Linked DNA regions of Roseimicrobium gellanilyticum. The protein of the gene in region 5 binds, or shares a complex with, the protein of the main gene of each other region. Links are inferred from orthologs where the notes say so. Each region holds a gene or a part of one and is shown on either strand. Other genes may lie near its edges.

What was found.
Region 1: the proteins of nuoD (region 5) and DES53_RS18385 are in contact, whole or in part, in a cryo-EM structure (PDB 6ZJN), measured with the Thermus thermophilus proteins. The link is inferred for Roseimicrobium gellanilyticum from one-to-one orthologs. Residues at the interface, in WP_223903221.1 of Thermus thermophilus: Met26, Thr27, Asn29, Gly31, Pro32, His34; in WP_096411116.1 of Thermus thermophilus: Glu45, Ser46, Asn48, Pro50, Ala51, Gly52, Glu53.
Region 2: the proteins of nuoD (region 5) and DES53_RS29815 are in contact, whole or in part, in a crystal structure (PDB 4HEA), measured with the Thermus thermophilus proteins. The link is inferred for Roseimicrobium gellanilyticum from one-to-one orthologs. Residues at the interface, in WP_223903221.1 of Thermus thermophilus: His72, Arg73, Leu76, Gln77, Thr80, Tyr81, Arg84, Thr144, Tyr148, Arg151, Asp158, Glu161, Trp162, Val163, Thr164, Gly165, Gln166, Asn171, Arg174, Lys179, Glu180, Asp181, Leu182, Pro183, Glu184, Glu185, Arg200, Glu203, Leu207, Glu210; in WP_096411123.1 of Thermus thermophilus: Thr2, Ala5, Leu6, Ser9, Ile12, Thr13, Tyr16, Leu33, Lys34, Pro35, Arg36, Phe37, His38, Leu58, Ala61, Ala62, Cys63, Pro64, Tyr66, Ile99, Phe100, Cys101, Gly102, Leu103, Glu105, Glu106, Ala107, Cys108, Pro109, Gly111.
Region 3: the proteins of nuoD (region 5) and nuoB are in contact, whole or in part, in a cryo-EM structure (PDB 6KHJ), measured with the Thermosynechococcus vestitus proteins. The link is inferred for Roseimicrobium gellanilyticum from one-to-one orthologs. Residues at the interface, in WP_011057128.1 of Thermosynechococcus vestitus: Pro17, His18, His19, Pro20, Ser21, Met22, Val25, Arg27, Met29, Thr31, Ile38, Asp39, Cys40, Glu41, Pro42, Val43, Ile44, Gly45, Tyr46, Leu47, His48, Arg49, Gly50, Met51, Lys53, Ile54, Asn57, Arg58, Pro65, Tyr66; in WP_011056552.1 of Thermosynechococcus vestitus: Leu46, Met47, Tyr48, Thr50, Ala51, Cys52, Phe54, Ile55, Glu56, Ala58, Ala59, Ile61, Gly62, Ser63, Arg64, Phe65, Asn76, Pro78, Thr89, Thr91, Lys93, Met94, Ala97, Leu101, Met123, Phe124, Ser126, Asp127, Ser128, Tyr129.
Region 4: the proteins of nuoD (region 5) and DES53_RS29820 are in contact, whole or in part, in a cryo-EM structure (PDB 6ZJN), measured with the Thermus thermophilus proteins. The link is inferred for Roseimicrobium gellanilyticum from one-to-one orthologs. Residues at the interface, in WP_223903221.1 of Thermus thermophilus: Pro35, Ser36, Asp139, Gly141, Ala142; in WP_096411122.1 of Thermus thermophilus: Ala224, Glu225, Gln226, Glu227, Ala295, Trp297, Phe298, Arg299.

What each region holds. Positions count from the first base shown.
Region 1 is NZ_QNRR01000006.1:384,128-389,763, forward strand. Bases 1,717-4,454 are described here. They hold DES53_RS18385 (NADH-quinone oxidoreductase subunit A), read right to left. Parts: upstream 3,404-4,454; coding sequence 3,029-3,403; downstream 1,717-3,028. Other genes in these bases: DES53_RS18370 (SDR family oxidoreductase), read right to left, coding at 1,717-1,848; DES53_RS18375 (tetratricopeptide repeat protein), read right to left, coding at 1,993-2,514; DES53_RS18380 (Dabb family protein), read right to left, coding at 2,689-3,006; DES53_RS18390 (hypothetical protein), read right to left, coding at 3,538-3,807; DES53_RS18395 (hypothetical protein), read right to left, coding at 4,019-4,454. Also shown: DES53_RS18360 (protein kinase domain-containing protein), read left to right, coding at 1-564; DES53_RS18365 (glutaredoxin family protein), read left to right, coding at 676-1,035; more of DES53_RS18370, read right to left, coding at 1,156-1,716; more of DES53_RS18395, read right to left, coding at 4,455-4,537; Holliday junction branch migration protein RuvA, read left to right, coding at 4,922-5,542. UniProt on the Escherichia coli protein: NDH-1 shuttles electrons from NADH, via FMN and iron-sulfur (Fe-S) centers, to quinones in the respiratory chain. The immediate electron acceptor for the enzyme in this species is believed to be ubiquinone.
Region 2 is NZ_QNRR01000017.1:116,827-119,778, forward strand. It holds DES53_RS29815 (NuoI/complex I 23 kDa subunit family protein), read right to left. Parts: upstream 1,768-2,952; coding sequence 1,234-1,767; downstream 1-1,233. Other genes in the region: nuoL (NADH-quinone oxidoreductase subunit L), read right to left, coding at 1-316; nuoK (NADH-quinone oxidoreductase subunit NuoK), read right to left, coding at 333-650; DES53_RS29810 (NADH-quinone oxidoreductase subunit J family protein), read right to left, coding at 664-1,227; DES53_RS29820 (complex I subunit 1/NuoH family protein), read right to left, coding at 1,781-2,952. UniProt on the Escherichia coli protein: NDH-1 shuttles electrons from NADH, via FMN and iron-sulfur (Fe-S) centers, to quinones in the respiratory chain. The immediate electron acceptor for the enzyme in this species is believed to be ubiquinone.
Region 3 is NZ_QNRR01000003.1:486,051-491,663, forward strand. What follows is about bases 1,164-3,878. They hold nuoB (NADH-quinone oxidoreductase subunit NuoB), read right to left. Parts: upstream 2,932-3,878; coding sequence 2,395-2,931; downstream 1,164-2,394. Other genes in these bases: DES53_RS11930 (SUKH-3 domain-containing protein), read right to left, coding at 1,285-1,722; DES53_RS11935 (NADH-quinone oxidoreductase subunit C), read right to left, coding at 1,791-2,363; DES53_RS11950 (vWA domain-containing protein), read right to left, coding at 3,367-3,878. Also shown: DES53_RS11920 (hypothetical protein), read right to left, coding at 1-212; DES53_RS11925 (NHL repeat-containing protein), read right to left, coding at 209-1,138; more of DES53_RS11950, read right to left, coding at 3,879-4,518; DES53_RS11955 (ATP-binding protein), read right to left, coding at 4,524-5,531; DES53_RS11960 (variant leucine-rich repeat-containing protein), read right to left, coding at 5,565-5,613. UniProt on the Escherichia coli protein: NDH-1 shuttles electrons from NADH, via FMN and iron-sulfur (Fe-S) centers, to quinones in the respiratory chain. The immediate electron acceptor for the enzyme in this species is ubiquinone.
Region 4 is NZ_QNRR01000017.1:117,713-123,208, reverse strand. What follows is about bases 2,500-5,496. They hold DES53_RS29820 (complex I subunit 1/NuoH family protein), read left to right. Parts: upstream 2,500-3,390; coding sequence 3,391-4,602; downstream 4,603-5,496. Other genes in these bases: DES53_RS29810 (NADH-quinone oxidoreductase subunit J family protein), read left to right, coding at 5,156-5,496; DES53_RS29815 (NuoI/complex I 23 kDa subunit family protein), read left to right, coding at 4,616-5,149; DES53_RS29825 (SHD1 domain-containing protein), read right to left, coding at 2,500-3,189. Also shown: DES53_RS29830 (ankyrin repeat domain-containing protein), read left to right, coding at 1-1,928; more of DES53_RS29825, read right to left, coding at 2,158-2,499. UniProt on the Escherichia coli protein: NDH-1 shuttles electrons from NADH, via FMN and iron-sulfur (Fe-S) centers, to quinones in the respiratory chain. The immediate electron acceptor for the enzyme in this species is believed to be ubiquinone.
Region 5 is NZ_QNRR01000011.1:109,164-114,982, forward strand. Bases 1,616-4,536 are described here. They hold nuoD (NADH dehydrogenase (quinone) subunit D), read right to left. Parts: upstream 3,740-4,536; coding sequence 2,492-3,739; downstream 1,616-2,491. Other genes in these bases: infA (translation initiation factor IF-1), read right to left, coding at 1,616-1,841; DES53_RS24790 (NADH-quinone oxidoreductase subunit NuoE family protein), read right to left, coding at 1,965-2,465; DES53_RS24800 (DNA-methyltransferase), read left to right, coding at 4,484-4,536. In the rest of the region: DES53_RS24775 (ribonuclease H-like domain-containing protein), read right to left, coding at 1-531; DES53_RS24780 (RDD family protein), read right to left, coding at 565-1,359; more of infA, read right to left, coding at 1,425-1,615; more of DES53_RS24800, read left to right, coding at 4,537-5,449; DES53_RS24805 (PD-(D/E)XK nuclease superfamily protein), read left to right, coding at 5,436-5,819.

The DNA.
Region 1 (5,636 bases), on a different replicon or contig from region 5:
GTGGCCAAAGACGGAGGCAGTGTGAGCGTCCTTGATCAGTCCAGATGCCTGAACAACAACGACGCAGGCATTGCCGTGTCAGGGAAGGACTCGTTCATCAATGTCGTGGGCGCGGAACTGCAGGGCAATGTCATAGGCATTGCCGTCATGGATGGGGGGGCGAAAGCCAAGGTGCAGGAGTGCATCATCACGGAGAGCCAGCAGGCTGGCATTCAGGTTCAGGCTCCAGGCGCGGGCACCGAACTTCTTAACAATACTGTGCAGGGATCCAAGATGGACGGCATTTTGGCCTCAGGCGCTTCCGGCGAGGCCATCACCATTATCGGCAACAAGGTCAAAGGGAACGGAGGAAACGGCATTCTGATCTTCGGCTCGGGCTTCAAACCCAAGGTCGAGCAGAATGAAGTCAGCACCAATGGCCAGACTGGCATCTACGCCGGGGAGGGCGTTTCCGGCACCGTGAAAGACAACACCGTTCGCGGAAATCATCTGGGCAGCATCAAGAATGAGGGTGCCGCCGCAGATATCGTCATCCAGGGGAATCTGGCGGACGAATCCCAGTAACCGCAGCCGTGCCGATACGGCCATGTGGCTCCTGTCGGCTTGCATTTTCAGCCCTGGACCCTACCTTTTGCCAGAACTTCCCTTCGAATCCTCCACCCCTTCTATCCCACCATGAGCCAGCCCAAAATCACCGCCTACCTGAAGACCTACTGTGGATGGAGTGAAGGCGTCCGCGCCATCTTCCGCAAGTACGGACTGGAATGGGAGGAGAAGGACATCATCAAGAATCCTGCCTTCCGCTGGGAAATGGAACAGAAGAGCGGCCAGCCCCTGAGCCCCTGCGTGGAAGTCAATGGCACCATGCTCGCGGACATCAGCGGTGAAGAAGTGGAAAAGTGGATGGTCGAAAACAACCTCCTGGTATCCAGCGATACGGCTCCGGACGCTCCCATCAATTCCTCCTGCACCGACGAGCAGCACGCCGCCATGGCCCGCGGTTCGGTACCGGGACAGATCAAGTTCATTGCTTGATGGGTGGTCCGCATACTCCGTACGCGGTCATGATGTGAACAGGGTTGGTGACGTGAACTGGCGTCGGCGACCCAAAGGTGGAGCAACGCGAACCCGCACACGGAGTGGGCGGACCACTTCTCACGTCCACCGGTTCACCCGGCTGTCGAGCTGGAACACCTGACCTGACGTGTGTGGCAGATCCCGATCGAGGAATGCCACAAACCGCGCGACCGCTTCGCACGTGTTGAAGCGGCGCAGGGAATGCGCATCGCGGACGTTCTGCTTGATCTCCTCCGACAGATGCGCCGTCATCTTCGTCTCGAGCAGGCCGGGGAGAATGCAATTCACGCGAATATTCCGCCCGCCGTACTCCTTCGCCAGCGAGTGCGTGAGCCCAATGATGCCTGCCTTTGCCGCGGCGTAGTTTGCCTGTCCCGCATTCCCCCATCTCGCGGAATTGGAACCAATAAAGATGATGTGGCCGCAGCGTTTGCGGGCCATGGTTTTCAACGCAGCTTGGGAGACTTGAAAGGCGCCCTTGAGATTCACATCAAGCACCGTGTCGAAGTCCTCCTCCTCCATGTTGGGAAGTCGCCGATCGCGAAGCACGCCAGCGCAGTGTACCACCAGATCAACCGATGGCTGTCCATCAAACCATTTTGTGATCGACACGCGGTCAGAGACATCCAGTTCCCTGCGGCCAGGAGCGTGCACGGCATAGGGGTGGGACCGCAGCGCTGTGGTGATTGCCTTTCCGAGGTCCCCCTCGCCACCTGTGACCAGCGCAATAGGAGGCGGCGATTCCGGGGGACTCGAGGTTGAGGCATCCATGGTGCGAGCGTCTTGCACTTCTCCCCACTTGCAGGGGCTTCTCAACTGCTTCCTGCCGGGACCTGGCTTCTTGCTGCCAAAAGAAAATGGCGGGCTCCCAAGGGAACCCGCCACACACTGGATGAAAACGGCTGGTTCTGAAACTCAGCCTGCGCGATTGCTGAAGAGCACCGCAGAAGTGTCATAGGTAATGCGGGCGCCCGTCACTTCGGCAAGGTAGTTCAGCACTTCCGTGAGGGGGACCTTGCTCAGGTTCAGCGACACCGTTTTCTGGGCAATTTCAGGGGACTTGATGATGATATTCGGCACCACCTTGTCTCCGGAAGCCTTCTTGGCGAGAAGACGAAGCGCTTCCACCGCTTCCTCGAGCGATACATCGGCGAAGTCGATCTTCTCGATAATCACTGTGGCGTAGGTGCTGCGCAGCTTCGTGTTATCCACACCAATCTTCTGCTTGATCTGTGCGAGCATCGCGTTCGTGGGCACGTGATTGGGGTTGCGCTCGGCGACCTTGCTCAGCTTCTCACGGGCAATCTCAAACTGGCCTGCTTGGAATGCAGCCTTCCCCTCTTCAAAGAGGACATAGGTATCATCCGCAGCGCGAGCCGGGACGGAAATCAGTGCAGTACCCAGGACTGCAATCGCGATCATCAGGCAGGTCTTCATGGCAGTGGTGTTGGTAATTTTGACACCAATATTTTGCCCAGAGGTGTGCAGGAAGGTCAAGCCTAGACGATTCCACGCGGACGCAAAATAAATGGATTGCCTCGCATGCCGTTATGCAGCCCTCAGAAGATAGCCTGTATGGAACGACCTGCGGCCCCGCGTGCCGCTGCCTGCTCAGGAGTACTTCACGTCCTTGCGTGGCTCCATCTCGAAGGTGAGGATCTGGCTTTGATCCACGCTGGATTCAATCACCTCGCGCACGTATTTGAAGTAGTGGGGATCATCCTGCGCGATGGCGAGCTTATCCAGGCTCTCCACTTCCACGCTCACGAACCAATGCCAGGGGTCGCTCTCACGGATGCGCTTGCCCACATTGAGATGAAGAATTTCACGGATGCGCAACAGGGTGGTGCGCGTGGTCCACATCATCTCCTCAAGCCGCTCCGGCGTGACATCGGGCTTCAGAGTAAAGAGCGAGACCTGGCAGACCATAATTCCCTATTCCAGAGTCGCACTAGGAGCTCCAATCGAGTGCCTTTTTCTTCCAGGCGTAGCCAAAGGCCACCAGCAGGATGGTCACGAACGACAACGCCCACCAGAAAATGGAGGCGCCATGAGCCACGATGTAGTCCTTGTAAATAATCGCCCAAGGATAAAGGAAGACGACCTCAATATCGAAGAGCACGAAAAGCATCGCCACAATGTAGAACTTCACGCTGAAGCGGGGCTGAGCTTCACCAAGGGGGAGCATGCCGCATTCATAGGCGGAGTCCTTCATCTTGTTGCGGCGGGCAGCCTTCCCTGCCAGGACACTGACAAGAAGCGTGGCTCCAGCAAAGCCGGCGGCGATGGCCACCTGCATAAGGACGGGCAGATAATTCTCCAACATGGGTCGGGGGATACTAGACGGGAGTCCGGCGGCGTCAAGAAGCAGGGACCAGGCTACAAAAAAGCCGCCCTGCAATTGGCCAGGGCGGCTTGGTTAAAAGGTTGAGGATGAGTGATACGGTCGAGTCGGGAAATCTAGCGGGCAGCGGCGGCGGCGGCGGCGGCCGCTTCCGCGCGGGCGAGGGTGTGCACGCTGGACGCCTGCTCGATCCCCTTCAAACCGCGATAGCTCTTCAGCTTCTTTTCCACAAGACCACGGCTGACCAGATTCTGGAGCTTCTCATAGGAACGGAGACGCAGCATCTCTTCTCCTCCGCTCACCGCGTTCTTCAGCTTCAGGTTGTCATAAACCAGTCCAAACAGAACGTTGAACTCATACACCTTGCCATCCGACAGAACATTCACCAACTCATCTGTCACATGGTCAGGAACCCGACGCGAAAAACGTGTTTTTCTTACGGTAGCCATAGACGGCTAGTATAGCACGGCGCATAACAATTGGCGAATGAATGTTGCTTCCGGAGCCCAAAAACCGGCCAAAATGGCCCATTTTGGCCCGGTTTGAGGGCTTTTCGAAAGATCCGGGCTTAGATGCCGTACTGAGCTTTCTGCCCTCCTAACGGCTGGAAAAGCTGCCCAGTGCGCTGATTTCACCGCTTTCGGCCTTGATAATGAAGACCTCATCCGAGGCCGCATTCAAGGCGGACTCATAACGGACCTCAAGATCCCCGGCAAAATCATCCACCACAGAAGGATTCGGTGGGAAAACATACAACGCATTGCGGTCAGGCATTGCCACAATGACTTCTTTTCCAAAGACATTCTCAAAGACTTTGCCCAAAGATGGCGCCATCATGAGGCAGGCGAAGATTTCTTTCTCCCCGCGATAGACGCCATATCGGACCTTTCCTTCCTCGTCTTTAATCAGCTCAGGGCGATAGACGGTGAGCAGCCGTTCCGCAGCTTGGCGCGCCTTCTTCTCAAAGGCGTCCGCACTGATGCCTAATTTGGCGAATTCATCATCGGTATACACTTGGATATAAGGGGATGCCGCTATCTCACGGGCTGGGCAAAACACGGTCGTGACGGATCCACCCACGGCCTTCGCATTAGAGGTACCGACCAGCTTCGGCATGGGTAGCAGGAGGAATGGCTCGAGCTTGCGCTCCGGGGTCACCGGGACGGCCTTCGTGGCAGAGGCCGCCGAGGATGCGACAGGGGTGACCGGAGCAGGGGCTGCAGCAGCCTCCTTTTCCGGCGTCCTCGGTTTCTCAACCGACTTTGCTGGCGTCTTGGCGGGTGTTGCCTTTTTGGATGATGACGGCTTCGCCTTGGCAGGCTCTGCCGCGCCGAGGGACAGCACACTGCTGCAACTCAGGACCATCCAAACGAGGGCTCTCTTCATACCCGCGTACCTTGGGTCACCCCTGCCCTACTTCAACCCCAAAACCTCGTCCCTTGCGGTTGGTTCTGCATGCCGTTCTCTTGACTGCGTGCGGTTGACCGCTTGACTCATCGTATGATTTCCCATCTGCGCGGCCAGCTCGTCGAAGCGCTGCCTAACCAGCTCGTCATCGAATGCAACGGCGTCGGCTACCGCTGCTTCATCCCGCTCACCACCTATGACAAGCTGGCGGGAGCGACAGGGGAGGTGAAGCTCCTCACGCACTACCACGTCACCGAACATGATCACACCCTGTACGGCTTCGCTACGAGTGAAGAACGCGATCTCTTCAAGCTCCTCATCGATCGCGTGAGCGGTATCGGGCCGAAAATGGCCCTGGCCGTGCTGAGCGGCATGCCGGTCTCGAACTTCAAGGACAATGTGATTCGCAACGACATCGCTGCTCTTTCGAAGATCAACGGCGTAGGGAAGAAGACTGCGGAGCGCATCGTGCTCGAGCTCAAAGACAAGGTCGGCATCGTGAGCACCTGGCAGGCCGCGCAGTCCTCCACCGCCAGCCTCGCGCCCGATCCCACGCAGGCGGTACAGACCGACGCTGTACTGGCGCTCATTACGTTGGGCTTCAAACAAACTGAAGCGCAGAAGACAGTGCAGGATCTGATGAAGAAGGCCGGCGCGGAAGCGGACAAGATGACGGTGGATAAACTGATTCGCGATGCGTTACGAGGGATGTGAGGCACAATGCGCTTGCCTTATGGGCGCAGCTTTGAGCATGCTAGAGGCAAGTCACTGGTGAACCCATGAATACAAGCACCTCCATCTCCAGCCT
Region 2 (2,952 bases), on a different replicon or contig from region 5:
TGTAGCTAGTGGAATAGATGTGCACCAGCATGCCAATGAAGGTCACGATGAAGAGCATGCCCTTGCTCTGCTGGTCGACGATGAAACTGATGTTCGCCTTGAAATCACCCACCTGCAGGAAGGGGTACATCAGGAGGCGATCCTGATCCTTCGCGCCGAGAAAGACGAGCGCGCACAGGAACATGATGACAGCCACGCCCGTGGAGATGAGGTGAGCGGTATTCTTCAGCACCCCGTGCAACAGGGTGATGACCACCGCTGATGCCAGCGGCAGCAGCAGCACCATGCCTGTAAGGGTTTCGGGAGAGAAATTCATCAGATCGTCGGAGTTGTCAGCCCTTCATCTTCTCCACGGCGCCCACATCGACGCTCTGCTTCGCGCGGAAGAGCGCCACAATGATGGCGAGACCCACGGCCACCTCGGCGGCAGCCACGGTGATGGTGAAGAACACCAGCGCCTGGGCATTGTAATCGGGAAGTCCCTCCACGAGACGGAAACGGGAAAAGGCCACCAGCGTGAGATTCGCGGCGCTCAACATCATCTCCAGGCACATGTAGATGGTGAGGATGTTCCGCCGCACGACCACGCCCACCAGCCCGATCGCAAAGAGCAGGCCGCTGACCATGAGGTAATGACTGAGGGTAACCATCGCAGGACTGGGACTAATTCACTTCACGCTTGCTGAGGATGACCACGCCCACGGTGCCGACCAGAAGGAGCACACCCACGAGCTGAATCTGAAAGGGGTAACGCTGGAAGAGGGCCTGGCCCACCAGCTTGGCGTCAGGGAGGGACTCACGCTCGAGATCCTTCTTGATGCCTGGCAGCTTCTGCGCCGCCGTGGCGCGCTCAAACTGCACCGGCACATCGGACAGTTTCGTCTTACCCTTGTCGAAATTCGCCAGGATGCTCCCAAGCTGGGCCACGAAAATGATGGCAAGCAGTGCGCCGCCCACCACCGGGAGTGCATTCACCTTCTTCAGCGCCTCTGCCTTGATATCCAGAAGCATGATGATGAAAAGGAACAGCACCATCACCGCGCCGGCGTACACAAGGATCTGGATGATGCCGATGAAGTAGGCGTCCAGACTCACGAAGAGCGCAGCCAGACCCACGAAGCTCATCACCAGGGAGAGCGCGCTGGCCACCGGATTGCGCAGCACCACGACCATCAGGCCGAAGACCAGCGTCATCGCAGCAAAGAAATAAAACAAGAAGGACGGCATGACGGCTTACTTCAGATCGTTCCACTTGTTCACCAGGCCCTCACGCACGCCGCCAATCTCATAAAGCTTCTTCTTGTCGTGCACCATCTCTGCACGGCTCAGGCCGGTGATGGCGTAGTCCTTGCGAAGGAAGATGGCCTGCTCAGGGCAGACCTCCTCGCACATGCCGCAGTAGATGCAGCGGATCATGTCGATCTTGAACTCCTGGGGGCGCTTCTCCACCTTGGCCCACTTGTCTTCGCTGGGGATTTCCTCAGGCGTGATGGTGATGGCGCGGGGCGGGCAGATGAATTCGCAGAGCTGGCAGCTCACGCAGCGCTCGCGGCCGTGCTCGTCCGTCACCAGGGTGGGCGCACCACGGTAGTGATCGGGCAGGTTCGCATCCCACTTCTCCTCGGGATACTGCATGGTCACCTTCTTGCGACCACGCACGATGGCAATGGCGTGGCCGAGGGTGATGCGCAGGCCCTTCAGGAACGTGGAGATAAACCAGCGCTCATGCCATTTCAGTTTGGGACGTTTACAGACAATCGTGGCCATAATCGCGGGTCGATCAGATGCGGAACCACAGCATGAGCACGGCGGTCAGGAACACATTCGCCAGTGCGAGTTCAAAGAATACCAGCCAGCCCAGCTTCATGAGCTGGTCATAGCGGAAGCGCGGCAGTGTCCACCGCACCCAGATGAAGAAGATGATGAAGCCCACCACCTTGATGAGGAAGCTGCCGATGTGCAGCAGACCCAGCCACCAGGGAGTCGCACCCTCATGGTAGGTGAGCTGAATGCCGGTCCACTGCTCAATCAGTCCACCAAAGGGGATGCTCCAGCCGCCGAGGAAGAGGGTGACCGCCAGACCGGAACCGATGATCATCGCGGCGTACTCTCCCATGAAGAACAGGGCGAACTTCATCGAGCTGTACTCGGTGTGGTACCCGGCCACGAGTTCCGTTTCGCACTCGGGAAGGTCGAAGGGCGCACGGTTCGTCTCGGCAAACATCGAAATCACGAAGATGACGAAGGAAATGGCGATCGGAATGAGCAGGACGAAGCGGCCGAAGCTGAGACCTTCACCCCAGAAAGGCAGGAGCAGCCAGCCGTTCTTGTCCTGATAGCGGGCGATTTCGGAGAGGTTCAGATCACCAAGAATCATCAGCACCGGGACGATGGAGAGGCCCAAGGCGATTTCGTAGGAAATCATCTGGGAGGAGCTGCGCACACCGCCGAGGAAGGGGTACTTTGAGTTCGACGACCAGCCCGCCAGCACGATGCCGTACACGCCGAGCGAGGCGATGGCGAAGGTGAAGAGCGGTCCGATGTTGAGGTCCGCAATGACCAGCGCCACCGGCTGATGCACCCAAGCACCTTCCACGCCGAACTTCGTGAGCCAGCTCAGATCCAGCTCGCTTCCGAAGGGAATGACCACCGCCGTGAGCAAGGCCGGCACCATGACCAGCGTGGGAGCCAGCCAGTAGTAGAATTTCTTCACATGGGAGGGCGTGAAGTCCTCCTTCAACAGGAACTTGAGGCCGTCTGCCAGGGGCTGAATGAGACCAGCCAGGGGGATATCTTTCTTCCCTCCGAAAAGGGTGAGCGGAATGCCAGTGCGGTTCGGGCCGACGCGATCCTGGATGATGGCACTCACGCGGCGCTCGGCATACACCGAGTAGGCCACCATGGGCAAAATGACCAGGAAGCTGAAGAACACGATCTTCACCGCCGAAGCGA
Region 3 (5,613 bases), on a different replicon or contig from region 5:
TCGAACATCGTGGCCAACGCCTCCCGCGCCGTTTCCTGATCGGGCACAAGAGGATTGCTGCGGCACTCGACGGTGGCCTGCAGCGTTACCTTGCCGCCCGGGGCTTTTCTCTCAATGCGGGCGTATACGAGGTCCGTGTCATGGGCCATCAAAGCTGCGGGCTGCAGCAAGATGGCGACCATGACGATGCTCCACCAAACAGCGCGTTTCACTGCTTCCGATTCCACCGCAGCACGCGACCGTTCTTATTCCACTCTGTGACCAGGATGTTTCCTGCCGCATCAAAAGTGATGCCATGCGGCGAGGTCACGACGCCCTCATGCCACTGGGCTGGCTCCACCTTGTTGGTGTTGATTTCTCCTGAGGTCTCATTGGTGCCTAGCGTGATGACCGTTCGTCCCTGTTTGTCGAGCACGCTGACGCGCCCGGCGATCTCCGCGATGCACACATACTCGCCATGGAACGACGCCGAGGATGGACGGCGCAGGCCGGTGGCGAGCTCGCCAATGACATCACCCTCCAGGCTGAGATGCAGCAGGCGCAGGTTCACGCGATCACAGCACAGGATGCGGGGCTGCTCGTAACGCGGATCGATGAAGATCTTGTGGCAGTTGCTCAAGTTGTAAGGGGCCACCCGACCACCGAAGACCTTCTTGAACTTGCCTGTGGCGTCGAAGACGAAGATCCAATCAAGGCCGTAGCCGTCCACGGCATAGATGTCGCCGTTGGGAGCCACATCCACAGAGGTGAGCTTCAAACCTTTAGGGCCGCGCTTCTCTTCCGGAAAGGCGCTTGCGGGAATCTCCATCAGGATCTGGCCATCCAATGTGGCCTTGATGACCTTCTGCTCTCCAAGCACCGCTCCGTAGATGACGTCGTGACGAATCACAAACCCATGCAAGGTCTTTGGCAGATTCGGTACATTGTGGGAGTAGCTGCCATCTGGGCGATACACCTGGATGCCCGGCTTGCCCGCGGGATTTCCATCACCGTCCACACTGACGTAGATCAGCCCCTTGGAATCCACCGCAATCTCACCGTGGGAGTTTCCCATGTGCTCGAGTCCTGCCGGTGGTTTCAGCCAGCCCGCCACGTAGTCATAGGCGGGATCTCCGGCCCGGCAGGCGGCTGCTGCCAAAAAGTTGCAAATGATAGCAATTAATACGGTGTAATACATCTAGCTGAATGCAGCAGTTTCCATGCTGCGCCACTGCGAATTGCTTTGATGGCAAATTTTTCAATCCCGGACGCTTCGATCGTCCGGAGTTTTGCTGCATCCGCTGGCTACATTTCGCGAGGTGGCAGATCCCAGCGCCTGTAGTGTGCCGGGATCTCCTTTCCCAGGATGAGCAGCTCCAAAGCCTCTTCCACGGTTTTGCCCACGAAGGCCAGTTCATAGTCGTCTGTCAGATAGGCGCGGCCTGTCGCATCCAGCCAGAGCGAGCCCTCACCCCAATACCAGGTCGCTGCCACCGGAAGGAGATTGGGCAGGCCTGAGAGCACCGCCAGACGCTCATGGTGCTCATAGTGCGCATTCACGTAGTACGCGTTGCAGAAGAGCTGCGAGCCAATCGTCAGCCCACCAAACTCCGTCAGGAATCGTTCCCCGGCCTTGTGCATGGGAAAATGGAGCAGTTTGAGCTCCGCATCCGTCTCGCGACCAGCATACCAGCCGGACTTTTCCAGCTTGTACTCCAGCTCTGGGGAGAAGCGGTGCTTCACAATCCCAGACTCAGCGCAAACTAAACGCCACACCAGTATTTTTTTCCAATGCCGCGTATTTGCCCCGGCTATGAATCAAAGCTCTTCGCACGGGGCTCGCGATCGATGGTGTCTGCGTCCGTGGGGCACGTGACGAAGGGACCACCCTCCAGCGGAGCGATCCCGGTGAAGGCGATTTCCGGCATGTCGCTGGGCTTTCCAGCCAGGGGAAACTCCTTGCGCAGGGGGAAGAAGGGATAGCCCTCCCACATGAGGATGCGGCGGAGATCGGGATGGTCGTCGAACTTGATGCCCATCATGTCATAGGCCTCGCGCTCATGCCAGTTGGCCGTGAGCCAGATGTCCGTCACCGTTGGAACATTCTGGTCTTCGGGGAGCATGGCTTTCACGCGCAGATGCTCGTGATGCGTCATCCCGTAAAGCTCATACACCATCTCAAACCGCGGCTCGGTCTCGTAATGGTCCACGCTGGAAATGTCCACGAGGTAGTCGAAACCCAGTTCATCGCGGCAGTAGCGTAGCAGGGGCTTCAGGGACTCCAAGGTCACGCTGACATTGTGCTCGCCACGGAACTCCGTGGTGCCGGTGATGGCAGGTCCGAACTTCTCGGTGAGGGCCTTGACGATTTGCGCGGCGTTCATGGATGACGTGACGTGCTGCTACAGCGGCGGCTTAGCTCAGTTCCTCCACGAGTTCCTTCTTCTGGTCGAGCAGGGAAGACTCAGCTTCGATCTTCTTCTGCAGACGGAAGAAACCTTCCAGAAGCGCTTCAGGACGGGGAGGGCATCCGGAAATGTAGACGTCCACCGGGATGAGGCGATCGATGCCTTGCAGCACCGCGTAGCTGCGGTACATCCCGCCGCTGCTGGCGCAGGCGCCCATGGCGATGCACCATTTCGGCTCCGGCATCTGGTCCCAGATGCGCTTCACGGCGAGGGCCATCTTGTAGGTAACCGTGCCGGCCACGACCATCACGTCAGCCTGGCGAGGGGAAAAACGGAAGACTTCCGCACCGAAGCGGGAGATGTCATAGCGGGAGCTGGCCGTGGCCATGAGCTCGATGGCGCAGCAGGCAAGACCCATCGGCATCGGCCAGAGGGAATTCTTGCGCATCCAGTTGATCGCCGCATCCAGCTTGGTGATGACGACATTGCTCTCGATTTTGGAATCGTAGGCAAAAGGGGTGACGATGGGCTCGGGTGCAGACATGGCGGCTCCTTGAAGATCATGGTAGTCCCTGCCCGGCCGGGGGCAACCGCTTTGTGAAATATTTCACAAGCTGAGAAAAGGCTGGTCCTCGACGCTTGTCTTGCAATTGAACACACTGTTATCTGGCAACGTGAGTGTAGCAGTTGGCGACATTATCCCCTTCACCGTCATCCGGGATGGCGGATACGCTTACTGGGGGACTTTTGAAGGCCAGACGGGATTCATGCATTGCGTGGAACTGTCACGTACCAAGCCGATACCTCCCGAGTGTCATCCGCGCGTGGGCGATGTCCTTAAGGTGCAAGTGTTTCGGCTCGTTACGGAGTCACAAGCCGAACTGCCCGCGGATGTAACCCACGGGGGCGAAATGGAGGTACACTTCGCGGCCTCAGTCGCTCTGCTTGAACCGCCACCTGCCTAACGTCGAAACGTCCTTCAACCCGTAAGCCGAATCCGCTCCCCAAAGGGAAACCGTTTCAGGTCCAGTCCACCCGCTGTCACCACCCACAGCACCGGGATGCGGGGCTGCCACTCGGGGAAGTGGCCGTAGCCGTCCGTGAGGTAAATCGCGAGGGCGGTCTCGCCATATTCCTGCGCACGCTCCACGTGCTCAAAGAAGGGGCGGAAATTCGTGCCGCCACCGCCAAGAGCACTCGGTGGGGGTTCAAAGGCGTCCAAGTGGTGGGGGCCATTCAGGGCGGAGTCCGCGTAGTAAAGGTCGCAGACCAGATGCGGATAGGCGGAGAGAATGCCCTGCACTTCGCCGAGGAACACGCTCATCTGCGCGTCCGTGACAGAGCCGCTGGTGTCCAGGCATACGTGTACGCGCACGCTCTCGCCTTCGAGTGCCTCCAGGTACATGCCGCGTCCGACAAAGCGCCGATCATACCCCGAGAAATCGGTGGGTGTGTGCACGAGATAACGCCAGAGCCACGAACGCCAGTCGATATGACCGGGCTCCAGACATTCCATTTCCCGGCGCATGGACATGGGTGGCGCCTCCTGCCCCATGCTGCGCATGATGGTGCGCGCCTTCTGCATGGCATCTACCCAATGACGCTGGAGGGCAGCAGCCTGGGCTTCGGAGCCTGCGGTATGGGTCTCGCCATCCTCCGATGCCAGGAGGTCCGCCATTTCTGGCGCAGGCATGTCCGGGCGCTCTCGCTTGAGGATTTCGTATACTTCTTCCGTGCTGAAGTGCGCGAGCTTGTCATCTCGCATGCCACCGGCTGGCAGTGCGAGGTCCGACTCGGCGAGGATCATGCCATTCACCACGATGTCCGCGGCCGTATTCCAGAGGCCAATGTCACGCCCGCCGCGGCGCGTGCAGTGGCCGAGCGCGGCATGAAGCACCTCATGCAGGAGCAGACCGTCCTGCTGCTCAGGAGCGAGCGCATTCCAAAAGATGGGATTGATGAAGATGGCCTCGCCGTCGGTGGCGGCGGTCGGCACATCCGGGGTCACCTCATACTTCGCAAAGAGCGCGAGCGCCGCGAAGAAGGGCTGCCTTGCGCGCAAGCGAAGGAGGGAAGCGCTGAGACACTGCTGCGCGTCCAGGCCGCCTTCGATGCTGTGGAGCGCCGTCATGCTCACTAGGCAGCCATGAGCTGCTGATAGCCGTGCAGATAGCTACGCAGTTGCGCATCTTGCGCCACGAGACGCGCAAAGGCCCCGAGATGCCCCAGCGCACGCATCTGCTTGAAGAGATCCACCACGTAGAGCTGCAGCCACTCCGCGGGCGCCTTTTCCGCGAGCCATTTGAAGCCGCGATAGCCGCGCTCCGGATCCGCCGCACGCAGGGTGAGGCCAATGGTCACCGCGTATCTTGCGGAGGGTTCCTTCGGGAAGGCAATCACCCTGGCCTCATCCACACCCTGGAGGATGGGCTCCAGATTCGGCAATTCATGATACAGCTCCAGGTAGGATCGGAATTCATCTGCCGCAGCCGGACCCACTACCGGAGCGATTTCGAGCCCCGCCGTGTGGAGCTTGCTCGCCATGACCCACGAACGCGGAGAAGGCCACGCAGGACGCTGCGAATCCAGCCGGTGCAAAAGCTCTGGACGGAAGGCAAGAAACGCGAGGATCTGCTCATGCACGCCGGCCGAGAGCGCATGCGTCTTGAAGCTTTCCCAACAAGCCTCCACTTCGAGATGCAGGAAACGGTTTGCCAGGGGCGCAGGCATGTCAAAAACGGCGGCGCGATCCTCCTTGCGATTGCCCGCGGCCCAGATGAACCAGCCTTCCGGCACTTCGTAGGAGCCCACACGACGATCCAGCACCAGTTGCTGCGCCATGCCCTGCATCGCCGGCGGAGCGAGATTGAGCTCATCAAGCATCAGTACTCCCCTGCCCTTGCGCGGGAGGAACTCGGGGGGAAACCATTTGGAGATCCCTTTCTCTGCCACGGGCAGCCCGCGGAGATCCGTGGGGGCGAGTTGCGAGAGACGCAGGTCAATGAATTCCATGCCGTTTGCCTGAGCGGTCTGTGCGACGATGCTGGACTTTCCAATGCCAGGCGGTCCCCAGATCATCACACTCAAGTGGAGTTGATGGGTGATAAGGGAGGTCAGGTATTCGCTGAGAGCTGCGGGAGTCATGCAGAAGCTGGAGCAGGAGAGTGAGGCGGCACGTCAGGATTCCGGGAAGCGCAGGGTGAACTGCTCGCGCGCTGCCGAGGCC
Region 4 (5,496 bases), on a different replicon or contig from region 5:
CGGCCTTCACGGTCCTGCTGGGTGAACTGCGCAAGACACTCCTGTGCAAGGACTGGCAGCCGGACGACGCGCTGCTCACGGAGGCGGTCCGAGGCGGACGCAAGGAGATGATCGATGCCATGCTCGCAAGCTGGCTCGATCCCGCCCGCCTGGAAGGCCGGCGCGATGCCGGTGACGCGGAGATGGCGGAGTGGGTCATGCGGCGGGCCACCGAGACGCGGCGGCAACGGGCCGATCAGGACGAACTCGTTGCGGCCGCAGGCAAGGGTGATGTGGCGACCATCCGGCGGCTGCTCGATGCCGGTGTGAACGTGAACTGCGTGGCCACGAGCCGGCACACGCCACTGACCCAAGCTGCGGTCAAGAGCCAGATCGAAGCGGTGCGGCTGCTGCTTGATCGTGGGGCTGCCGTGGATCAGCCGAAGCATCCCGGCTGGGACTACACACCGCTCTGCCTCACCAAGTCCGTAGCCATCGCAGAACTGCTGAAGGCGCGCGGGGCGAACGTGCATGCCAGGCTCTTCGGGCGCAATGTGAGCATTCTCACCTATATCGCCCGCTACGGTGGGGCGGACATGGTCGAGTGGATGCTGAAGCAAGGGCTCGATCCGAAGATGAGCGGCGACAACAAACGGAACCTCCTCTTTGACGCGGGAGGCGCGCGCACGGTCGAACTGCTGCTCGCCGCCGGCGTGGATCCCAACTGTGTGGACGAGTTTGGCCAGACACCGCTCTTTGACGCGGGAGACGCGCGCACGGTCGAACTGCTGCTCGCCGCCGGCGTGGATCCCAACCATGTGGACACGTTTGGCCGGACACCCCTCTCTGGCGCGCGGAACGCGGAGATCGCCCGCAAGCTGATCGCTGCAGGCGCGAAGGTGGAGGGTGGCGACGCTCTCTTCAGCGACATGGTCTACGGGAATGCTTCCGCTGGTGCGATGGAGGCGGTGATCGAGGCGCGCGGCAAGATGGATCCCGCCGCGGCCCAGAGAGCCCTGGTCGCAGCGGCACACAGAGATCAGGCCGAGGTGGCGGAAGTGTTGCTGAAGCATGGCGCGAAGGCGAATGAGAAAGGGCAATGGGGCCCGTCGGCCGACTTCCAGATACTGCCGCTGGAGGAGTGTGCGATCTTCGGCTCTCTCAAAACGGCGAAGATCCTGCTCAAGCACGGGGCTGACCCCAACGCAGGCGAGAGGCCGGGCGGTCTGCTCCAGATCGCCATCATGAACCGTCACGCAGACGTGGCGAAGATTCTGCGGGAGGCAGGCGCGAAGGGCGTCTCCGACCTCGCGTTCCACCTCGCGATGAAAGACGGTGCGAAGGTGCGGGAGCTTTTGCAGGCAGCGCCCTCCTTTGCCGAGAAGCCGGAGTTCTGGAAGGCCGCGTTGCCGTCAGCGGCCCGCCTGGGTGAGCTGGATGCCGTACGCGTGGCGCTCAGGAAAGGCGTGCCGCTCGCGCCGAGCCCCGAGGAGAATGCCTTCGATGCGGCCGCCTCCGAGGGGCACCACGAGGCGCTCGCCGAACTCCTCGCTCATCGTGGCAAACGGGATGACATAAGCGACCTGAAGCAACCGCTGTGGAATGCGGTGTGGAATTCGCATCCCTACGACAACCAGCGACCCGCGCCGGACTTCGAGAAATGCGTGAAGCTGTTGCTGGAGGCAGGAGCATTCGCCGCCTCGGACAATCCGCCAGGACCACCGCAGCTGGTTTTAGTGACCACCGCCGTCTTCACGCGGAATCCGGGCGGCAACGCGAACGTCATCGAGATGCTCGTGGCTGCAGGCGCCGATCCGAATCCCCCTGCGGGCGGAGGCAACCTCAGTGACCTGATGCAGGACGCCTGCACGCAGCGAGGATGCTCCACCCCCTTTGAACGGACGATCGCTGCGGTGGAGAAGGCGGCGAAGGTGGTAATCAAGCGGTGATCCCTTCAGGTCAGACCGATTGAGAGGGGCGGCCGAAAGGTGCTGAAGGTGCAGGGGTGGCGTGGAACAACGTACGGGCTCGGGGTCAGACCTGACGGTTTTTAAGAAGGCCTGTGACTCGCATGACCCCAAAACAAGATCAATCCGCTGCGCATGCCGCGAGGTAACCTGGCTTCATTTGCGACAAAGTCCGCTCTGCTCGGAGCGCCCCCCGCTGAAATCCCTACGGTCAGGGTTTCTTCGGCCCTGCCGCCAACCCTGGCACCACGGTCTTCTCAATCCAATCCTTCACCAGCACCTTCTCGGAGTCCGGGAAGGCGTGGCCCACGCCATCCATTTCGTGGTCAGTGACCTGCAAGCGAGCGTCCTTCACGGTCTTGCAGACATAGCTGGCCATGTAGTTTTTGCCGCCTTTGTTGGCGAGGTCGTTGCCCCAGGCGAGGTAGGCGAATTTGTCGCGGAGCTTTTTCTTCGCATCGACCTTGTTGCCGCCGCCTTCGATGATGATGAAGGCATTAAAGAGATCGATAAAATAGCCCTCACCGCGCGAAATGTTGGTGCCGATAGTGTGGGCTCCGTTGCTGAACCCCGCCACGAGGCGGATTTTTGGGTCGAGGTTGGGCAGCAGCTTCACCAGATCGGCGAGCATGGCCTTGTGATAGTCGATGATGACATCGAAGTCCTTGGGGTTGTCGAGGGCATCGGCGGGTGTCGGGGCCGTGGAAGGGTAGGGGAGGGCGGCGATGGCGTAGTGCCCCTTGTCCACGAGCGAGAATCCGCCGTTGGGGGTGTTGCCGCCCTTGCCGCCTGCAATCCACACCAGCAGTGGCACCGGCTTCGTGGGGTCGTAGTCCTCGGGAATGCGTACGTTGCAGGTGGCGGTGTTGCCGTTGTGGTCCTTTGGCAGGCTGGGGAACTCAAGGGCGACCACGGCCCCGGGCTTCACGCGGGGGTCGGCAGGACCCGAGGGTGCGGCTGCGGGCGTGGCTGGAGCGCCGGGTTTCGCGGGAGTTCTGGGCGTGAGCGATGCGGTCGCGGGAGTCTGCCAGGTCTTGATGTATTCTTGGTCCTCCGGAGAGAAGGCGGTGGCGGGCACGGTGAACTGCTGGCCATCCGCACGCTTGATGCGCACTTGGTCGCCCTGTTTCGCCACGATTTCCGCCTCCATGGTGCGGCCATTCTTGTCGGTGAAGGTCCGTGCGCCAGCCACGGCGGTCAGGGTGAGGGAAATAGCTGCCCAGCAAACCAGAGTTTTCTTCATGGGTTTGCGTTTTATCGAAAAGTTCGGTGGTCGGCAAGAGAAACTCTGTTCAGAATTGCAGCCCTTGGGAGGGTGGTCTGAGCGCGGGGACGGGCAAGCGGAAATCCGGCTTGTGAAATTTTTCACAAATTCAATTTGCCGCCCCGCCCCGCCTCCGGTAGTGAGATCGGTCTCTACGTCCCGCGGGTTCGCGGTTGGCTCATGGGTAGCTTTCTAGACAGCATCAATCTCGCCTATCTCATCGCTTCGGCGGTGAAGATCGTGTTCTTCAGCTTCCTGGTCATTTTGCCCATGGTGGCCTACTCGGTGTATGCCGAGCGCCGCGTGAGTGCCATCATCCAGGATCGCGTCGGCCCGAACCGCACTGGCATTCCGCTCACCCTTTTCGGAGGGAAGAAAGATATCCCCCTGGCTGGTCTCATTCAGCCCCTGGCAGACGGCCTCAAGTTCCTGTTGAAGGAGGACTTCACGCCCTCCCATGTGAAGAAATTCTACTACTGGCTGGCTCCCACGCTGGTCATGGTGCCGGCCTTGCTCACGGCGGTGGTCATTCCCTTCGGAAGCGAGCTGGATCTGAGCTGGCTCACGAAGTTCGGCGTGGAAGGTGCTTGGGTGCATCAGCCGGTGGCGCTGGTCATTGCGGACCTCAACATCGGACCGCTCTTCACCTTCGCCATCGCCTCGCTCGGCGTGTACGGCATCGTGCTGGCGGGCTGGTCGTCGAACTCAAAGTACCCCTTCCTCGGCGGTGTGCGCAGCTCCTCCCAGATGATTTCCTACGAAATCGCCTTGGGCCTCTCCATCGTCCCGGTGCTGATGATTCTTGGTGATCTGAACCTCTCCGAAATCGCCCGCTATCAGGACAAGAACGGCTGGCTGCTCCTGCCTTTCTGGGGTGAAGGTCTCAGCTTCGGCCGCTTCGTCCTGCTCATTCCGATCGCCATTTCCTTCGTCATCTTCGTGATTTCGATGTTTGCCGAGACGAACCGTGCGCCCTTCGACCTTCCCGAGTGCGAAACGGAACTCGTGGCCGGGTACCACACCGAGTACAGCTCGATGAAGTTCGCCCTGTTCTTCATGGGAGAGTACGCCGCGATGATCATCGGTTCCGGTCTGGCGGTCACCCTCTTCCTCGGCGGCTGGAGCATCCCCTTTGGTGGACTGATTGAGCAGTGGACCGGCATTCAGCTCACCTACCATGAGGGTGCGACTCCCTGGTGGCTGGGTCTGCTGCACATCGGCAGCTTCCTCATCAAGGTGGTGGGCTTCATCATCTTCTTCATCTGGGTGCGGTGGACACTGCCGCGCTTCCGCTATGACCAGCTCATGAAGCTGGGCTGGCTGGTATTCTTTGAACTCGCACTGGCGAATGTGTTCCTGACCGCCGTGCTCATGCTGTGGTTCCGCATCTGATCGACCCGCGATTATGGCCACGATTGTCTGTAAACGTCCCAAACTGAAATGGCATGAGCGCTGGTTTATCTCCACGTTCCTGAAGGGCCTGCGCATCACCCTCGGCCACGCCATTGCCATCGTGCGTGGTCGCAAGAAGGTGACCATGCAGTATCCCGAGGAGAAGTGGGATGCGAACCTGCCCGATCACTACCGTGGTGCGCCCACCCTGGTGACGGACGAGCACGGCCGCGAGCGCTGCGTGAGCTGCCAGCTCTGCGAATTCATCTGCCCGCCCCGCGCCATCACCATCACGCCTGAGGAAATCCCCAGCGAAGACAAGTGGGCCAAGGTGGAGAAGCGCCCCCAGGAGTTCAAGATCGACATGATCCGCTGCATCTACTGCGGCATGTGCGAGGAGGTCTGCCCTGAGCAGGCCATCTTCCTTCGCAAGGACTACGCCATCACCGGCCTGAGCCGTGCAGAGATGGTGCACGACAAGAAGAAGCTTTATGAGATTGGCGGCGTGCGTGAGGGCCTGGTGAACAAGTGGAACGATCTGAAGTAAGCCGTCATGCCGTCCTTCTTGTTTTATTTCTTTGCTGCGATGACGCTGGTCTTCGGCCTGATGGTCGTGGTGCTGCGCAATCCGGTGGCCAGCGCGCTCTCCCTGGTGATGAGCTTCGTGGGTCTGGCTGCGCTCTTCGTGAGTCTGGACGCCTACTTCATCGGCATCATCCAGATCCTTGTGTACGCCGGCGCGGTGATGGTGCTGTTCCTTTTCATCATCATGCTTCTGGATATCAAGGCAGAGGCGCTGAAGAAGGTGAATGCACTCCCGGTGGTGGGCGGCGCACTGCTTGCCATCATTTTCGTGGCCCAGCTTGGGAGCATCCTGGCGAATTTCGACAAGGG
Region 5 (5,819 bases):
CACCGCGAGCTGCTGTTCCCTGCCGTTGCGGTCCTTGTATTTCACATGGCCGTGCTGGGCGCCGTATTCGTGGACGCACTTGGTGACTTTCACGTCGTAGGCGCAGTACTCGGCGATTTCGGCCAGCTTACCCTGCTGCCACCAGCGGATGGCCTGGAGACCTTCGGCGGTCTTGCCGACGCCGAGGGTGGCTACGGCGACGTCCTCCAGCTTGGGGCGATGGCCGAGCTCCTTTTCCAGATCCACCATGAGGTCCAGGCTGCGCAGTTCCATGGCAAGGTCGAAGGCGTAGTAACCTCCGAGCACGCCGTAGTCGAAGCTCACATGGTTGAACCCTATCACGAGGCTGGCGGAGCGCAGCTCGGCGATGAGCTGGTTCACCATCTGCTCGCTGTAGATGTTGTACACGCCCTGCCCGGCGTTGTAGGTCACGCCGATGGACATGCCCATCTGGTGCTTGTTGGACCAGCCGCCGACGTCGTTGGCGGTGCGCTGGGTTTCGAGGTCAAAGTAGACGATGCTGCCGGCCATGAGGTTGCTTTCACCTCATGAAGCACAGGCCGCTCACCTGGACAAGTAGTTGCGCCTCGCTGCCTCAAGCTCGGGCCACTTTTGCACCAGCAGGAGGCCGAGGGTCATGGCGACGCCGAGGACGATGCCGGTGAGCAGGACGTAGCGCCAGGGTTCCGGCTCGCCATGCTCCACGCGGGTCTCTGACGATTCATCCCAGGGAGCGACGCGCGACTCCATGATGCGAAACTTCCACCAGAGCATGACCAGCATGGTGATGAAGGGAAGCCCCAGAGCGAGACCTTTCACATACACCAGCAGGCTGCGGTGGAGGGCCTGCCGATACGAAGGAAAACCGCCAGGAAGGGTACGCACCTGGATGCGCAGGAGGGAGCGTCCCGGCGTGGTGCCATAGCGGGAGAGCATCCAGGCCTCCACTGGAACATAGAAAAGTAGAAAGAAAGGCTCCAGCGGGATGAGCGGACGCTCGATCTGCCCAAGCCACTGCCGGGCAGACTCCGGCAGAATCAAGCCCAGCAAGAAGGTGACGGCGCAGAAAAACCACGCCATGTCCAGCATGCGTGCCCAGAAGCGCAGCCACGGCTGGGGCTGGTCCAGCGCGGTGCGGGCCAGTTCTTTCGCGGACTCTGCCTTGGCCAGCATCTCCGGCGAAGGCGGCCAGTAGCTGGAGAAGTCCTCCAGCTCACGGAGCGGCTGCCAGCCTTCCATGCCAAGACGCCAGATGAGTTCGCTGCCACGGAGGCGCCCCTCCCGGATGCCCTGGATGATGTAGAACTGGCTGTGTGGGCCAGTCTGCTTGTCCGCGATGGTGAGGTGATAGTCAGACATCGCGGAGCTCTTGGCGAGAGTGAGGCGGACCTGCGGTCATGAACCGCAGCAGGCTCCTGCCGCGGTCACAGACGGTAAACGATACGCGCCTTGTCCGGATCGTAGGGCGACATTTCGAGCTTCACTTCGTCGCCGATCACGAGACGGATGAACCGCTTGCGCATCTTTCCGGAAATGTGGGCCAGGACCATGTGGCCATTGCGCAGCTTCACGCGGAACATGGTGCCCGCGAGCACAGCGGCCACGGTGCCTTCCACTTCCACGGCATCTTCAGGATTCGTGGGCTCCTCAGGTCCGGGCCGGCCAAACCGGCCGCCACCCATGGGGCCACCACGACCGCGACCGCGACCGCCGCCACCCCCACGACCACGTCCGCCACCGGGCCTGTTCGGCTGCCTGGTGGCTTGGGTGGGACCAAAGCCAGCTCCGGCGGGCGATGAAAGTTCGGACGAGAGAAAGGTAGGACGGAACGGGGAAGACATGCAGTCAATGAGCAAAATCCTGCGCAATAGCAGAAACCGCAACGTGCCGTCACCCAAGGGCGCTGACAAGGAGTTTTTCGCCAGAGATAAAGGGCGGACCGAGGTGACGGCCCGCTTTTCCCCTTACTGGTACTTCTTCAGCAGGTCTTCCGCCTTGTCCGGCTGGATGGCTTCGTGGAAGTCATCCTCCACCATGCAGACCGGACCGAACCCACAACTCGCAAGGCACTCGGCGAACTCGATGCTGTACTTCCCGTCCGGGCTCACCGCGATGGGGTGATGGTGGTCCGTGTGGGAGCGGTCAATATTTGTCACCTTGCACAGGGAGTCCATCAATTCATAGCTGCCTGCCATGGCGCAGGAGAGCGTGCGGCACACGCGGATGTGGAACTTCCCGGGCGCGGTCTGGCGGAAGCCGGGGTAGAAGGTGACCACTTCCAGCACCTTGATGGGCTCCAGCTCCAGCTTCGCCGCGACCCACGTGACCGCCTCCTCGCTGATGTAGCGGAAGTGATGCTGGATGAGGTGAAGGAGCGGCAGCACGGCACTGCGCTTCGAGACGGGGTAATGCGTGATTACCTCATCCATCTTCGCTTCGAGCTCTGCGGGGACTGCCAGTGCCATGGTCGGATATCTGAAAAAGAAAGATTCTACCGGTCGCACTCGCCCATCACGAAGTCGAAGCTGCCAAGGATGGCAGGGACGTCGCTCAGCATGTGGCCGGGGAGGAGCTTGGGCAGGATGCTCAGGTTGATGAAGGAGGGGCTGCGAATCTTCAGGCGGTAGGGGACGCCGCCGCCCTTGCTGCAAAGATAAAAACCGAGTTCGCCCTTGGGATTCTCCGCGCCGAAATACACTTCGCCGGCGGGAGCATCGAGGCCCTGGGTGGCGACGATGAAGTGGTGGATGAGCTCCTCCATCTTCATGAGCACGCCTTCCTTCTTCGGAAGCATGCCCTTGGGGTCGCCCACGTTGATGGCGCCACCGGGGAGGTCAGCGAGCACCTGATTCAGGATGCGGACGCTCTGGCGCATCTCTTCCATGCGGACGAGGTAGCGGTCATAGCTGTCCCCCGTGGTGCCGATGGGGATGTCGAACTCGTACTTGTCGTAGTCGAGATAGGGATTGGCTTTGCGGATGTCGAAGTCGACACCGCTGCCACGCGCATTCGGGCCAGTGATGCCCCAAGTGATGGCGTCTTCCTTCGTGATGACGCCGAGGCCCTGGGTACGGCCGAGGAAAATGCTGTTCTTCGAGAGCAGGGCTTCCAGCTCATCGATGACGGGGAGGATCTCACCCAGGAACTTCTTCAGGCCGGTGATGAAGGCCTCATTCATGTCGCGGGTCTGGCCGCCGACACGGGTGTAGCTGGTGGTGAAGCGGGCTCCGGTGAGCTGCTCGCTGAGATTGTAGAGCTTCTCGCGCTCCGTGAAGGTGTACAGGAACGCGGACATGGCGCCCACGTCCATGGCAAACACCCCCACACCGAGCAGGTGGGAGGAGATGCGGGCCATTTCGCAGCAGATGACGCGGATGGCCTTGCCACGGGCGGGGAGTTCCCAGCCCATGAGCTTTTCCACGGTCATGGCGTAGGCCACGTTGTTGGCGAGGGGGGCCAAGTAGTCCAACCGGTCCGTGTAGGGCACGAACTGGTTGTAATGCATGTTCTCGGCGATTTTCTCATCCCCACGGTGCAGGTAGCCGACATCCGGGTCTGCCTTGGTGATGATTTCACCGTCGAGTTCCAGCACCAGGCGGAGCACGCCGTGGGTGGCCGGGTGAGAGGGGCCCATGTTCAGCACCAGCTTCTCACCAATCATGTCTGACACCGCCTCTTCGTGCAGCGCGGATTTCGCGGCGGCATCGGGAGCTTCAAGTTCGCGGACGGTGGTAGCCATGAGGGAGGCGGAAGGGAGGGGCTGAAAGGGAAAGTGCCCGCGGCAGGGCGTGCGGCAAGATCAATTTGTGAAAAATTTCACAAGCGCGATCGGGGAGTGGACGGGCGCAGCCCAAAAGTAGCGACGGCTTCAGCCGTCTGGGTCAGGGCCATGACTGCGGGTTCGCCGCAAAAAGACGCAAAAGTCTCAAAAGGGATGAGGTCGCTGGGTGGAAGCACTGTGGCTGGGTCATTTCTGGTTAACCGCAAAGGGGCAGAGAGGCAAAGGACGCAGAGGATTATGGGGATGGGATCATGAGTGGTGAATGTGCCTCAAGAATGGTGCCCCTCGATGCGGAGGAGGCAGAGGGCGCGGAGGGATGCTTGCGGGCCTTCTCCGGCCATCCCCCACTCTTTTGAGCCTTTTGCGTCTTTTTGCGGCTACCTCATTCAGTCAGAGCGAACGCTCCACCTGCGCGTCTCTGCCTCCTCTGCTTCGAAACGCAACTACCCCACCCCGTGCCGCGCACCGCGGACCCAAAACCCTCCCCCCCTCTGCGTCCTTTGCCCCTCTGCCCCTTTGCGGTTAACCCGAAGCGTCTCCTTCACCCGCCACTCCCTTCCGCCCACCCTTTTGAGCCTTTTGCGTCTTTTTGCGGCTAATCCTCTCCGCACCACCCGCCTGCCGCTCAAAGTTACACGTATCTTCCGCGTGAACTCTCGAATCGTGCTTGACTCGCCCCCCGCGTATTCGATTGAACAGGGAATGTCGTCCCGCCGAAATGCTCCCAGCAAAAAACCGAAGTCCGACACTGCGGACCCGGTGCTGCGGCCGGAGTGGCTGGTGAAACAGGCGCCGATTGTCGCCAGCGTAGGTCCCACGGATGCGCCGCGGCTCATTCATGAGGACAAGCAACACGGCGCGTGGCTCTACCAGGGCGACTGCCTCGCGCTCATGGAGGCCGCGGTGGACCTGCATCCGAATGGCGTGTTTGACACTATCTTCGCCGACCCGCCCTACTTCCTCTCAAACGGCGGCATGACCTGCAAGAACGGCCGCATGGTGAAGGTGGACAAGGGCGACTGGGACAAGTCCCGCGGCGCGGAGCTGAACCATGAGTTCAACCTCGCCTGGCTGGAGTGGTGCCAGAAGGCGCTCAAGCCCGACGGCACCATCTGGGTGAGCGGCACGCACCACGTCATCTTTTCCGTGGGCTATGCGATGCAGCAGCTCGGGTTCAAGATTCTCAACGACATCACCTGGGAGAAGCCCAATCCCCCACCGAACCTCTCCTGCCGCTACTTCACCCACGCCACGGAAACCGTGCTCTGGGCCGCGAAGTCCGCAAAGAGCAAGCACACCTTCAACTACGCCGCCATGAAGGCCGTGACCGGCAAGCAGATGAAGTCCGTGTGGCGCTTCCCCGCGCCAGGCAAGGACGAGAAGCAGCACGGCAGGCACCCCACGCAGAAGCCGCTCACCCTGGTGGAACGCTGCATCCTCTCCTCCACCAAGGAAGGCGCGCTGGTCTATGACCCCTTCATGGGCAGCGGCACCACGGGAGTCGCTGCCTTGCGCACGGGACGACGCTTCGTCGGCACCGAGATGGAGCGCGACCACGCCACGCTCGCGGTGAAGCGCGTGAGCCATGCGCTGTCCACACCCGCATCGTCGGCATCATCTTCCATCACACCACATCATCCCTCATTGAATCAACATGGCTGGGCGTAAGACGGCAGTCGCCAACGGAGCGCAGCTCGTGAAGCTGTGCATGGAACTGGCCGCCAAGCTCGGCCTGCAGGCACGCGAACAGGTGGTCGTCGCCCGCCGCATCTGGGGAGCCCGCCGTCGCATCGATGTCGTCCTCACCGACCCCGTCACGCGCAAGACCCTGGGCATCGAGTGCAAGTTCCAGGGCGTGGAAGGCACTGCCGAGGAGAAGATTCCCTCCGTGATTCAAGACATCGCCGCCTGGCCCATCCCCGGCATCGTCGTCTTCGCCGGCGAAGGATTCACCGAGAACATGAAGTCCTTCCTCATCTCCACCGGCAAAGCCGTGGAGTTCGAGGACGTGGAGCCGTGGCTGCGGTTGTTCTTTGGG